One region of the Fictibacillus sp. KU28468 genome, then DNA from elsewhere that is predicted to be linked to it. Evidence: a T-box and tRNA genes for the amino acid it is inferred to sense, from the RefSeq annotation. Region 1 holds a T-box; the other holds one or more tRNA genes.
What was found. The T-box of region 1 lies ahead of ileS (isoleucine--tRNA ligase). A T-box ahead of a tRNA ligase gene usually reads a tRNA of that ligase, here a tRNA-Ile.

Region 1 (6,763 bases):
AATGGGTTACCGCGTCTCTGCTGTTTTCATCCGTAACCGTCATCTTTTGGCGGTCACTTTTATCACGCCCGATCGGTGCATCAATGGTTCCCTTGTCGTGAGGCATGACGCCATGAACAATGGCTTTGTATTTCCGTGTCGTAGTCTTTGCTTTTAGCTGGCTCACTAATGATTCATGGGCCATATCATTTTTAGCAACCATCAAAAGACCCGTGGTATCTTTGTCAATACGATGGACGATGCCAGGCCGAAGAACTCCGTTTATACCTGATAAATCCTTGCAATGAGCCATGAGACCATTAACGAGAGTACCTGAATAATTTCCAGGAGCCGGATGAACCACCATTCCTCTTGGCTTATTCACGACTAGCACGTCGGAATCCTCATAGACAATATCAAGATTCAATTCTTCTGCTTCAACATCCAAGATTGTCGGTTCGGGAATCGTGATGGAGATAATATCCCCTGCACTGCATTTGTAATTGGTCTTGACCGTTTTGCCGTTGACCGTTACCATGCCGTCCTTCACCCAATTTTGGACTTGAGACCGCGACCAGTCTGATTCAATGGAAGTTACCACCTTATCAATTCGCTCAGACTGTTGTTCTTCCTCTATTTTAACCTCGATGTGCTCCATTCATGTTCTCCTTCTTATTCTTGCTTTCCATTAATGTTTGAATAAAAATTAGTATGACACCAATAACCAGTGCGGAATCGGCCACATTGAATATCGGATAGTTATAGTTCGATATCTTGACGTCCAGGAAGTCAACGACCTCTTTCCTGATGATACGGTCTAAAAAGTTCCCGGTTGCTCCCCCGAGCACAAGACCAAGCGCTGTTCGCAGCAACGGCTGATGTTTAGCGTGCTTCTGCATATAATAGATGACCGCAGCGATAACAGCGATCGTAATGATGACAAAAAACCACATCTGATTTTGCAGAATACCGAAGGCAGCTCCTCTGTTCCGATGTGAGGTTATGTAAAAAACATTTTCTATGACCGTAATACTTTGTCCATAATGCATGTTTTTAACGATCCACCATTTTGTCACCTGGTCGAGACCAAGCACCAAAAGTGCTAGAAGATAATAGTACACTTTGTTTCCTCCGATTCCTAAGTTTATACTTTCAAATTTTAGCACAGGCTGAAGGCCAAGCACAATCCAAAGCCTAAATTATTTAGCTTATCATCGCCATAAGCATCAGTATGCAGAAAAAAGCAGGTACTACCTGCTTTTTCAGCTACTCACACTCATGTATCTCTTTTTGCTTCTGAACTTTGCTTCCATAGATGATGAAACGGACAGGACGAGGCTGCCGTCTCATCATCCCTTAAATAATATTGTTTCCATTCTTTATTTTCGGCATCTCCATACTTTTTTAATTCAGGGTGGATTGGGGCAGTATCATAGGTTGACAGTCGATCCCTGATCCATTCAGACATCTTTTCTGCCTTTCTCTTGTCTTCATTGAAACAGGAAAGCACCCACCTCGGTGTAAGAGCGAGCATAAAAAAGGGAAAGTAACGGCTGTACCTTTTCACATGTGCGGGTGTTCCGCAAAATACGAAATATTGTTCCAATCCATAACAAAACTCCCAGGTAGCATCCTCTGGATCATTTGAAATATGTGCCGGCCAAGGTTTTTTGTCAAGCGATGAAGTTCTTTTCATCAAGTCCCAAAAAACTTCTTCGTACGTATTTACCGTTTGAAACTCTTCAGGATGAGCCGGATCATTATTAAAGAAAACAACAAGAGCCGAATAAAGGCCGGTTTCACGGGAGCACTTTCCATATGAATCCAGCAGTTCTGCAAAGGCTTCAGAAGCTTCCCTGCTTTCTGGATGGGGTGCGAAACCATAACGGATATGGCCGAGCTGATACCCCTGAATGGCGGGAATGCAGGGAAATTTAAGTTCATGATTCGTCATCTTGCTATGAAAAGCATGGAATGCATTCCTTTTCCAATCGTCAAGCAGTACAGATGCACTCTCCTTGTCATATAACCGTTCCATACTCAGCCTCCTTGCTTTTACAATATTTCAAAGCAAGTGGTTAGGTGAATGTCCATACAAAAAGCAAAAATAGCCTAAAAAAAGCCGTCCTCCTCAAGCCGCAATGATTGCGTCGTCAGAAAGACAGCTATTCTTTATTCACGATTTAGTTTTCATAATTTTTAGTTACAATCTCTGCACACGATGCACAAAGTGTAGGGTGTTTTTCATCAGAACCAACTTCTGGTGTTACAACCCAGCAGCGCTCACACGTTTCGCCTTCAGCAGGCTTAACAGAAACCGCCAAGTGATCATATTTTACTGCCCTTTCAGGAGCATCATCTCTAAAACCGCCAATCACTGCCTCTGAAACAATAAACAGTTTATTAAGGTCCTCTACATTTTCAAGCCAGCTCTTCACATTTTCTGCAGGATACAGGGTGATAGACGCTGTAAGGGACTTCCCGATTACTTTAGCATTTCTTGCTTCCTCAAGTGCTTTTAATACTTCATCACGAAGATCCATAAACAGATCCCAGTCTTTCATCAATTGGTCTTCACCAGGATAAGTGACAGAGTCCGGCATGGTTGTTAATTGAACACTTTCCTCTGTAACACCAGGAATGTAGCTCCAAACTTCGTCGGCCGTGTGGGCCAGAATTGGAGCTGTCAATTTTGTGATCGCCATCAGTGCTTCATAAAGTACGGTCTGTATGCTTCTGCGTTTAATATCGTCCTCTGACTGAATGTAGAGAGTATCCTTAGCAATATCAAGGTAGAATGATGACAGATCGATGGTACAGAAATTATGGATCGCGTTATAAACAGACAGGAACTGGTACTCATCATAAGATTTCTTTACCCGGTCGATCAGTTTATTGAGTTTAACGAGCATGTACTGATCGATCTTGCCAAGTTTTTCAAAAGGAACAGCGTTTACTTTCGGATCAAACCCATTAAGGTTTCCAAGCAAGAAGCGCAGTGTATTACGGATTTTGCGGTAAACTTCAGCTACTTGTTTCAAAATATCATCGGACACTCTGACATCTGCCTGATAGTCCACAGAAGATACCCATAGGCGGATAATGTCAGCGCCAAGCTGGTTCATGACTTTTATTGGATCCATTACGTTGCCGATGGACTTACTCATTTTTCTTCCTTCACCATCAAGAACAAAACCATGGCTAAGAACCGATTTGTACGGTGCCTTGCCTGTGATCGCTACTGATGTGGAAAGAGATGAGTTAAACCATCCGCGGTACTGGTCAGAACCTTCCAGATAGAGATCAGCCGGACGGCTTAGATCTTCGCGTTCTTCAAGAACACTCCAGTGAGAAGATCCAGAATCAAACCATACGTCCATGATGTCTGTTTCTTTAGAGAACCTGCCGTTCGGACTGTGATCAGACGTGAATCCTTCAGGAAGCAGTTCTTTTGCATCTCGTTCGAACCAAATATTCGATCCGTGTTCACGGAACAGTTTTACAACATGCGCGATTGTTTCTTCCGTCATGATCGGTTCACCGTTTTCTGCATAGAACACCGGAATAGGAACTCCCCATGCACGCTGTCTTGAAATACACCAGTCTTCACGGTCTTTGATCATGTTAAACAGTCTTGTTTCGCCCCAGTTAGGAATCCAGTTCACTTCTTTAATAGCGTCCAGCATCTCTTCACGCATTCCTTTAATAGAAGCGAACCATTGAGCAGTAGCCCTGAAGATTACCGGTTTTTTCGTTCTCCAGTCATGCGGGTATGAGTGGGTGATGAAGGACAGCTTTAAGAGCGCGCCAGCCTCCTCCAGCTTCTGTGTGATTGGCTTGTTAGCTTCATCATAAAACATGCCTTCAAATCCAGGAGCTTCACTTGTCATAACACCACGGTCATCGACTGGGCAGAGCACTTCTAGTCCGTATTTTTTACCGACAAGGAAGTCATCTTCCCCGTGTCCGGGTGCTGTATGGACACACCCAGTACCTGCATCAGTCGTGACATGGTCACCGAGCATGACGAGGGATTCACGATCATAAAGAGGATGCTGTGCAACAACATGTTCAAGATCTTTACCTTTTACGGTTTTGGAAACCGTCACATTCGTCCATTCTAATTCTTTTTCCAGCTGCTCGACTAGCGCCTGTGCCACTAGAAGCTTTCTCCCCTCTGCCTCAACAACGACATAGTCAAGATCAGGATGAACGGAAATACCGAGGTTTGCCGGAATGGTCCATGGTGTCGTGGTCCAGATGACGATGCTTACGTCTTGATCAAGTACGTCTTTTCCGTCTTTCACCGGGAACGCAACATAGATAGATGCTGAACGTTTGTCATAATATTCGATCTCTGCTTCTGCTAATGCAGATTCAGATGATGGAGACCAATAAACAGGCTTCAATCCTTTGTAGATGAATCCCCTTTTCACCATTTCGCCAAATACTTCGATCTGACGGGCTTCATACGCTTTGTTCAGGGTGATGTACGGATTCTCCCAATCTCCGCGTACTCCCAGTCGTTTAAACTGATTCCGCTGGCGATCCACTTGTGTCAGAGCATATTCTTCACACCGTTTACGGAATTTTGCAACCGACATCTCTTTTCTTTTTACTTTTCCGCTCTTGGTTAAGGCGGTTTCAATTGGAAGGCCATGTGTATCCCAGCCAGGAACGTATGGTGCATGATAGCCTGTCATGGATTTATAACGGACGATCATATCTTTTAAGATCTTATTCTCTGCATGCCCTACATGGATATCTCCATTGGCATAAGGAGGCCCGTCATGAAGAATGAAGGAAGGTCGCCCTTTCGTATGTTCCTGCACTTTATTGTAAATATTCAGATCTTCCCATTTGGCTTGAACTTCCGGTTCACGCTGAGGAAGATTGCCCCGCATCGGAAATTCTGTTTTAGGCATTAATAACGTGTCTTTGTAATTCATATTTTTCCTCCTACATCTATCGAAAAAATCATTTCCAACTGCTCACATGCATACAAAAAGGCCTTCTCGTCACTGTGAAGGGACGAGAAGGCCACCCGCGGTACCACCCTAATAGGTTTCAAAATGAAAGAAACCCGCTTTGCAATCGTATCGTGAAAGAACGCCAGGCTTACTTAGTGCAGGTTCAGCCTGGAAACTCCGGGGTGATCTTCTGTACAGTCCATTTACCGGTCTTCCACCATCACCAGCTCGCTTACTTGAAAAATGGATTCTCTACATACTTTCCCTTTCATCGTTGCCGAAATATAATAATCTTTAAAGAATTATATGCTTAGGACGAAAAAACGTCAAGCGTTCTATTTCATCTCCAGTTCGTATTCTTCACCACGTTCTGCAGGCTGAAGAGCATCCCAATCCTCATTCTTCAGCATTTCCAGCTGAGCTTCGATGAGCATGCGGAAACGGGTGCGATAAACAGAAGACTGCTTTTTCAATTCTTCGATCTCCATCGCGATTTTTCGGGATTTAGCCAGCGATTCATTGATAATTCGGTCCGCGTTCTTTTCCGCTTCCTTTACGATCAGCCTTGCTTCTTTTGTTGCGCTTCGTTTAACTTCCTCGCCTGTTTCCTGAGCAACAAGAATAGATTTGTTCAATGTTTCTTCAATGTTTTTAAAATAGGAAAGCTTCTCTTCAAGCTTTTCTACGGTTTCTTCCAATTCTCTTCTTTCGCGGATCACTGATTCATAATCTTTAATTACTTGATCAAGAAAATCGTTGACCTCATCTTCATTATAACCCCGAAATCCCCGGGTAAACTCTTTATTATGAATATCCAATGGTGTTAAAGGCATTTCCGCCACCTCCGCTAATGATGCTTTCTATTAATTACCTAGTTTCGACAATTGTAATGCCATTCCTTCTAAACTGTATAATTTATTGTAAAACTCCGTACCTTACCCGCCATCTGTCTTTCTTTGTCTTACCTTCCACAGCGATCAGTTTGCTCCTGCCGTATCCTCTTAAAGATAAATAATCTCCAGGTTCAACTGGGAAAGACACTTCTTCAGTAACCCTCCAATTGACCTTTGCTTTCGACCCTTGAATGAGAGGGCTGACTTTTGACCGAGAAAGCCCATAGATCTCAGAGAGAACCACGTCAAGCCGCAATGAAGAAACTGTTCCTTCTTTCATTTCATAAATCTCGTCTGATTCAATGAGATCATTTTCAGACACTTCTTTCAGCTTAACACTCGCTTTTCCGATCCGCTCTAAGTTAAGGCAGACGTAGTCGCTCACATCGCCTGCAACAACGATCTGCATCCTGTCCTTGTTTTGAAGGATATCACCAAACTTTCCTCTCTTCATTCCAAGGTTCATCAGAGAGCCGAGAACGTCTCGATGCTCCATCGTTACAAACTTTGCTGGATAGTGAATTTCCAATACAGAAACTTCAAAATCCTTTTTCTCGGGTACAAAATAAGAAGGATAGATTAATGCTCTCTTTCTCTCAGAAAAAGAAGAGCCTCCCCAGAACGCCAGGGAAGCCTCCGAGCCTTTTCCAATCATGCTTTCAGCGATATCCTGCTCTCTTGGATCAAGAAAATCAGTCAGTTTAACAGAATACCGTTCCTCAGCTTCAGCCTTCCACTGCAGCACTTGATCAATAAAGGGATATTCTTCTTTACGAAAATGCTGATATATGTTCATCTATGCTCCTCTGCCTTTAGGCCAGGTATTGGCCAATCCAGTAAATGACCATTTTCACACCAGCTTGTGCAAACGATAATGCAAATAATGCGACGATCGGAGAAATATCAATCATGCCAAGCGGC
Region 2 (6,763 bases), 820 kb from region 1:
ACTTCATTTTGTTCTCGCCCCTTTGCAATTCACATGTAGTTTTCACATCCTGAAAGGGGCTATTCGCCAAACGAAGAATTGGTTTTTATTGTATATCATTAGAAAAAGAGTATAAAAAAACCGGCCAGGGTCTTTTTCAAAGAACCTGGCCGGCTTTACCGCATTATTTTGCTTCGTTATAACGTTTTTCAACTTCATCCCAGTTTACTACATTCCAGAATGCATTAATGTAATCTGGACGTTTGTTTTGATAGTTCAAGTAATATGCATGCTCCCAAACATCAAGACCTAAGATTGGAGTTTTGCCTTCCATCACAGGGTTATCTTGATTCGCTGTGCTTGTTACTTCAAGCTCACCGTTATTAACAACTAGCCAAGCCCAACCAGATCCAAAACGGCCTTTTGCAGCATTTGCAAACTCTTCCTTGAATGAATCAAGGCTTCCGAATTTGCTGTTGATGCGTTCAGCTACTTCACCAGTAGGTTCGTTGGATCCGCCTGGTTTCAGGATTTCCCAGAATAAGCTGTGGTTCGCATGTCCGCCGCCATTGTTGCGTACAGCTGTGCGAATGTTTTCAGGCAATGCATCAAGATTGGAAAGAAGGTCCTCTAGGCCTTTGTTTTCAAACTCAGCTTGGCCTTCAAGCGCTGCGTTCAAGTTATCAACATACGTTTTGTGATGACGGTCGTGGTGAATATTCATTGTAGTCTCATCAATGTGTGGTTCCAGTGCATTTGCAGCATAAGGTAAAGCAGGCAGTTCAAACTTTGCCATGATCAATCTCCTCCTTGGTATGTAAACATTTTTTTATATTTCATTTTGGAGAAAAAACCCCAAAATTGAAAACATAGTTAAGCAACAATAATGTTTAATAAGTATCCCAACTCATACATTATCAGATTTACCCGGAACTTTCAACGATTAACCCTCTTTAATCAAAGCTTATTATGTACATAGCTGGACTTCTTTTATCCCTTGTTATGGGAGATATTAAAACAAAAGTTTTCTCATTAAAAACAAAAAACCTTCACCACGCTGGGCAAAGGTTGACTATGTATAAAAATGGTGGCTCGAGACGGAATCGAACCGCCGACACGAGGATTTTCAGTCCTCTGCTCTACCGACTGAGCTATCGAGCCAATTTAGGTATTATGGTTGCGGGGACAGGATTTGAACCTGCGACCTTTGGGTTATGAGCCCAACGAGCTACCAGACTGCTCCACCCCGCGATGATATTAAGTTTACGGACGAGGTCACTCCTCCGCAGTTATTACTGTCTCTCAGAGGCTTTACCTCTTCCTCTACTTGAGTAATCATTGGAGTGTATCCGTCGAGGTTACTCGCAGCATAATCATGCTGTAACGCTCGTTGCTCCACCCCGCTATGATATAAAAATTAAGAAATTATGGAGGAGGTAGAGGGATTCGAACCCCCGCGGGTTGTTACACCCCTGTCGGTTTTCAAGACCGATCCCTTCAGCCGGACTTGGGTATACCTCCACGTGCTGAAAAATGGTGGACCCTGTAGGACTCGAACCTACGACCAATCGGTTATGAGCCGACCGCTCTGACCAACTGAGCTAAGGGTCCATTTTATGTATTAAAATAGTTATGTAAATAAAAATGGGGCGACCGATGGGAATTGAACCCACGAATGCCGGAATCACAATCCGGTGCGTTAACCACTTCGCCACGATCGCCATCGCCTTAAAAAATATGGTAGCGGCGGAGGGAGTCGAACCCACGACCTCACGGGTATGAACCGTACGCTCTAGCCAGCTGAGCTACACCGCCATATTTTGGCTCCACAGGTAGGACTCGAACCTACGACCGATCGGTTAACAGCCGATAGCTCTACCACTGAGCTACTGTGGAACAATGTTGTCCTCTAAGGGACAAAAATTACTATATCATTTTCAAGCTATGTAAGTCAAACCTTTTTTTTATGACCATTTTGAAAGCCATCGGTGAGACAGACATAAATATAGCACGTCTCCAACATTTTAGCAAGGACTATTTTTATAATACGACAAAAAGAAAATAGCCAATCATGATCACTTGAATGATAATCTTGGCAACCGTACCTCCCAAAAAACCAAGAACTGAGCCAAACCCTACCTTAGCCGCTTCTCCTATTGATTTTCGCCCGATGATCAATTCTGCAATAAACGCACCCAGAAACGGTCCGGCGATGATGCCGGCAACGGGAATCACAAATGGGCCAAGGAGCAGGCCGATCGTGCTGCCCCATACGGCCGCTTTGGAACCGCCCCGTTTTTTTACTCCATACAAATTGCTGAAATAATCCACTACAAAAAGAGTTGCCAGCAAAAACACTTCTACCCCGATGAAAAAGGGCGTAAATGGCTGAAAGGAATAAAAAATACCATAGAGCACAAACCCGAGAGCCAGAAAAAGCGCTCCAGGCAGTATGGGAAAGATCAGGGCAGCGAATGCCAGAACGAACGACATGCCGATTAATATCCAATATACATAATCCATCAGAAAGCCTCCTGTAGTGTTTTAAGTAGGTTTATCGTTCAAGCACTGCTTCTGCAATATTGACAGAATGGTCTCCGATCCTTTCCAGATTGCTGATAAAGTCTACATACACTACACTTTCTTGGCCGGTGCTTAAATTGTTGTTGATGTCCTGAATGTGTTTCTTTCTCAGAGTTTTCTCCATTTCATCAATATCGTCCTCAATGTGCAGAACTTCCTCAGCCATCGGTTTATCGTTCGTCTCAAGAGAAATAATCGCTTTTGTCAGGCAGGATTGGGTCAGGATCATCATGTTTTCAAAGTCGCGTGACGTTACTTCCGAAAGTTTAATATTATTTCGTGCCATAAAGCAGACCAGATCTATCATATTTTTCATATGATCCCCGATTCTTTCGATGTCCTTGCACAGATTTAGAAGCATCGTATGCTCTTTAGATTCATTCTTGGACAAGGAATGAATAGAAAGTTTAACGAGAAACTTGGTGATTTGCCTGTCAAACCGGTTAATCTCTTCTTCATACTGCATGGCTGTATCGGCATGCTTATTTTTCCGGGTCTGGAAGAAAAGCAATGCCTGGCTAAGCCCCTCTCTTGAATAGTCAGCCATTTTAAGCAGCTCCTGCCTAGCTTGATGCAGGGCAAATTCCGGAGAACTGTTGATGACTTTCTCGTCCAATTTTACCGTCTTGCTGTCGACAGACCATTGATCATCTTTAATCAATTTTGAGACTGTAAAGACCAGCAATGAAATAAATGGAAACAGGATAATAACATTGCCGATGTTGAAAATTCCGTGCGCAAAGGCAATTTGCATGGGCGGCTCCAGATGGAGACTGCTTGAAATCCATTGGATCAACCCTTTGTAAGGGATAAAGATAATCACAAAAATAATCGTCCCTATGATATTGAACAGCACATGAACCAGTGCTGCTCTCTTGGCATTCTGAGAGGCCCCGAACGATGCGATCACAGCTGTGATGGTGGTTCCGATATTATCACCAAAAAGAACAGCAAGGGCACCGTTTAAATGAATCAGGTCCATTGAAAACATCTGCTGCAATATGCCCACGGTCGCGCTTGAGGACTGAAGGATCATTGTTGCCAAGGTTCCAATGGCGATGCCCAAAAACGGCTGATCGTTTAAATGTGCCGTGATGTTTTGAAAATCAAGGGAGGACTGCAAAGGTTCCATCCCTGCTCCCATTAGCTGCAGCCCATAAAATAGCCCGCCCAGTCCGAATAAAATTCTTCCGATGAAAACATATTTGTAATTCCGGATAAAAAAAACGAAGAATGCCCCTGCCGCAAGCATGGGCAGACCAAATCCCGCTGCATCAAATCCAATGATAAAAGCAGTGAATGTAGTTCCGATATTGGCTCCCATGATGATCCCAACTGCCTGTCTAAGCGTCAGCATTCTTGCATTTACGAGCCCTACCGTCAAAACCGTGGTGGCGGAACTGGATTGAATGAGCATGGTTACGAATAAGCCAGCCAAAATTCCTGTAAATGTATTGGTCGTCAGACTGTCCAAAAGGTTCCTCAGCCGATCACCGGCAGAGTTTTGCAGACCCTCACCTAAATATTTAATTCCAAATAGAAAAAGGCCGAGCCCGCCTAAAAATTGAAACAGCATATCCTGAACACCCAATTGAATTACAACCCCTTTTATCTAATCATTCTTATGCCATTATCTAGTTTTATGAAGGTCATGTAAAGGCGCTTCGCAAAACCTTTACAAAGGAATGGTCTTCTCATTGTCTGTTTCCACATTATTCGCTAAAATTAATACAGACCATTCAGGAAATGAGGAGTTCAATGAGAATTTTCAAACATTTTTTCAAAAGCCTGTATTCCCCTCCGATGATTGCCCGTCTTCGTTTTCAGGGAATCGGCAAAGCCATAGGCTATGTATTTTTTTTGATCCTGCTGACATCAATCCCGGTGGGTATTGCCTTTTCTTTAGCCTTTAAATCGGGCATAGATGAATTCAAGCAATCAATGACTTCTGAGATTCCTGACTTTTCGCTGCAAAACGGAAAGCTAACATCCGATCTGAAAAAGCCTGTTGTTCGTACAGACAGCAGTGAAACCTTCATTTTTGATACAACAGGATCAATAAAAGAAGATGATCTATCAGATTATACAAACGTGATCGCTCTCTTGCATAACGAAGCAATCGTCATATCCGGCGGAGAAACTCAGAAGGTTCCTTACAATACCCTCGGCGATGTGAAGCTGACCAAGAAAGATATCAGTTCCTGGACAAACACCTTATTCGATCTGCTGCCGGTGCTGATACCTTTGTTATTTTTATTTATCTATGTCTTTACGGTCGCGTTAAAGTTTATCGGAGTTACGGTTTTGGCCGTCATCGGATTGGTGCTGCAAAATATCAGCCATCGAAAGCTTTCTTACAGGCAGCTGTGGATCATGTCTGCCTATGCCGTAACACTTCCTACTGTTTTCTTTGCCATCATGAAACTTTTACATACAGACGTCCCCTTCTCTTTTCTCATCTATTGGGCAGTGGCTTCTGTTTTTCTTCATCTTTCCATTAAAGAAACTCCACAGCCAAAAGGATAAAAAAAGAAGGAGCCCTAACCAGGCTCCTTCTTTGCTTTTTCTTATTTTTGGAACAGGCCTTTTATGCCATCAATTATGGAAATAATAAAGTCGATGAACTTTTGGAGAAAAGATTGCGTTTCGTCTTTATTTAAAAATCCATCCAGGTTATCACGGACATTCTGCAGCTGATTTTGAACATTATCCCAATTAATGTTAAGATCCTTCATTTTGTTAAATAGTGAAACGAGTCCGTTCAGCTCTTCATCTGTCAGCTGAATTCCGAGACGCTCAGCTACCCGTTTGATGAGATCACGAAGTTCATCTTCATTATTAACCGGATGTTTGGCCAGCTCTTGTTTGATTTCTGTAATAAGCTGTGTGGCTTCCTTCGTTCCGATTCGATCACCAAGCTGTGCCGTTCTTACAACCTCTTCATTGGCAACTTGCTTCTTTTCCTCAGGGATATTCACGTTAGCTTTCTGTTCATAGGCCTTAAGGATTCCTGTAAGAGCAGCTGTTCCAGACACTTCGAACGGAGCAGTAACATAGATGTCTGCATCCTTTACTCCTGCTGTTACAAGAGCATTAACAATCATGCTGTCGGTTACCCAGTTGATGTTTTTTGAATCCACATGCAGCCCTTTCCCCTTCTCGGCAAGTGTGATTTTTGAAGATGAGATAGCACGTGTTCCTAATTGCGCTTTGGAAATATACTTACCGAGATATTGATGCTCTTCTTCGTTCGTTACATTTACGGAATCAACGTTAGAGTCAACACCCATCTCTTCTAAGATTTTTGCCTTTTGGTCAGGTGTCAGATCTTCGCCAAGTGTTACGATTACATCTCCAGGCGCTGCATCAGCAAATGCTTTTAAAGGTACCATGAATGTAAGTACGACCATTATTGGCACTAACCATTTTGCATTCCATTTCATGTTTATACTCCACCTCATTGTTTGTATTTCCCTTTTTGACCCTGTATCTTTCTCTTTTTCTTGCAGATATACTTCCATTTTACACCACATAACTTTCAAGGAGCAATTTAATACTTGAAAAATAGGTGTCTAAAGGAATAAACCGAGAGGCCGCAGCATATATATTCTCCATATATCAAAAGGGGGACAAGCCTTTGAAAAAATTTCTGCTCTTCTGCCTGTCACTAGTTATTGTTTATACCATTGCTTATGATCTCAAAATTGGAACTCTACAGTCCTATAGCTCAAAACCAGCCCCCGTTTCTGCGGTCAGTATAAAAAATAGCACACCTTATAAAAAAGTGAAAGTTTCTTCTGGAGATACCGTTCTTTCGATCATTGAAAAGGTGAACCCCGCTTCCCTTTCCAAGCCAATTCCTGAGATTATTAAGGACTTTCAGAGATATAATCACAATATCCGGCCTGAAAGCATTCAAGTTGGAAGGATGTATAATTTTCCGGTCTATAAAGAACTAAAACACTAGATTTCTTGCCAAACTAAAGGAACCCTTGATAAAATGTACTACTGTACAGATGTTGCTTTTTATCTGTCATACTAGAAATTAAAGGAGCGGTTCACCAATGAGTGAAATTACGCATCGTTCAAAAACGAGACCTGTCAAAGTCGGCCCTTTAACAATCGGCGGCAACGACCAGGTAATCGTTCAAAGCATGACGACTACAAAAACACATGATGTTGAAGCTACTGTTGCAGAAAT

Region 2: it has a tRNA-Ile gene. The T-box ahead of ileS (isoleucine--tRNA ligase) is inferred to sense a tRNA for this amino acid. The anticodon was not compared.

The regions. Positions count from the first base shown of each region.
Region 1 covers NZ_CP110666.1:2,638,906-2,645,668, forward strand. The annotation lists gene OKX00_RS13645 (RluA family pseudouridine synthase) at 1-637, opposite strand, end outside; gene lspA (signal peptidase II) at 618-1,100, opposite strand; gene OKX00_RS13655 (YqcI/YcgG family protein) at 1,256-2,017, opposite strand; gene ileS (isoleucine--tRNA ligase) at 2,163-4,928, opposite strand; T-box leader at 5,004-5,230, opposite strand; gene OKX00_RS13665 (DivIVA domain-containing protein) at 5,285-5,782, opposite strand; gene OKX00_RS13670 (YlmH family RNA-binding protein) at 5,865-6,638, opposite strand; gene OKX00_RS13675 (YggT family protein) at 6,655-6,763, opposite strand, start outside.
Region 2 covers NZ_CP110666.1:1,821,524-1,828,286, reverse strand. The annotation lists gene OKX00_RS09430 (MFS transporter) at 1-7, opposite strand, end outside; gene OKX00_RS09425 (superoxide dismutase) at 164-775, opposite strand; tRNA gene OKX00_RS09420 (tRNA-Phe) at 1,065-1,140, opposite strand; tRNA gene OKX00_RS09415 (tRNA-Met) at 1,154-1,230, opposite strand; tRNA gene OKX00_RS09410 (tRNA-Ser) at 1,408-1,500, opposite strand; tRNA gene OKX00_RS09405 (tRNA-Ile) at 1,514-1,590, opposite strand; tRNA gene OKX00_RS09400 (tRNA-His) at 1,625-1,700, opposite strand; tRNA gene OKX00_RS09395 (tRNA-Met) at 1,718-1,794, opposite strand; tRNA gene OKX00_RS09390 (tRNA-Asn) at 1,801-1,875, opposite strand; gene OKX00_RS09385 (DUF456 domain-containing protein) at 2,020-2,502, opposite strand; gene OKX00_RS09380 (Na/Pi cotransporter family protein) at 2,534-4,138, opposite strand; gene OKX00_RS09375 (DUF1189 domain-containing protein) at 4,321-5,088, shown strand; gene OKX00_RS09370 (DUF1002 domain-containing protein) at 5,130-6,005, opposite strand; gene OKX00_RS09365 (hypothetical protein) at 6,200-6,529, shown strand; gene ispG (flavodoxin-dependent (E)-4-hydroxy-3-methylbut-2-enyl-diphosphate synthase) at 6,627-6,763, shown strand, end outside.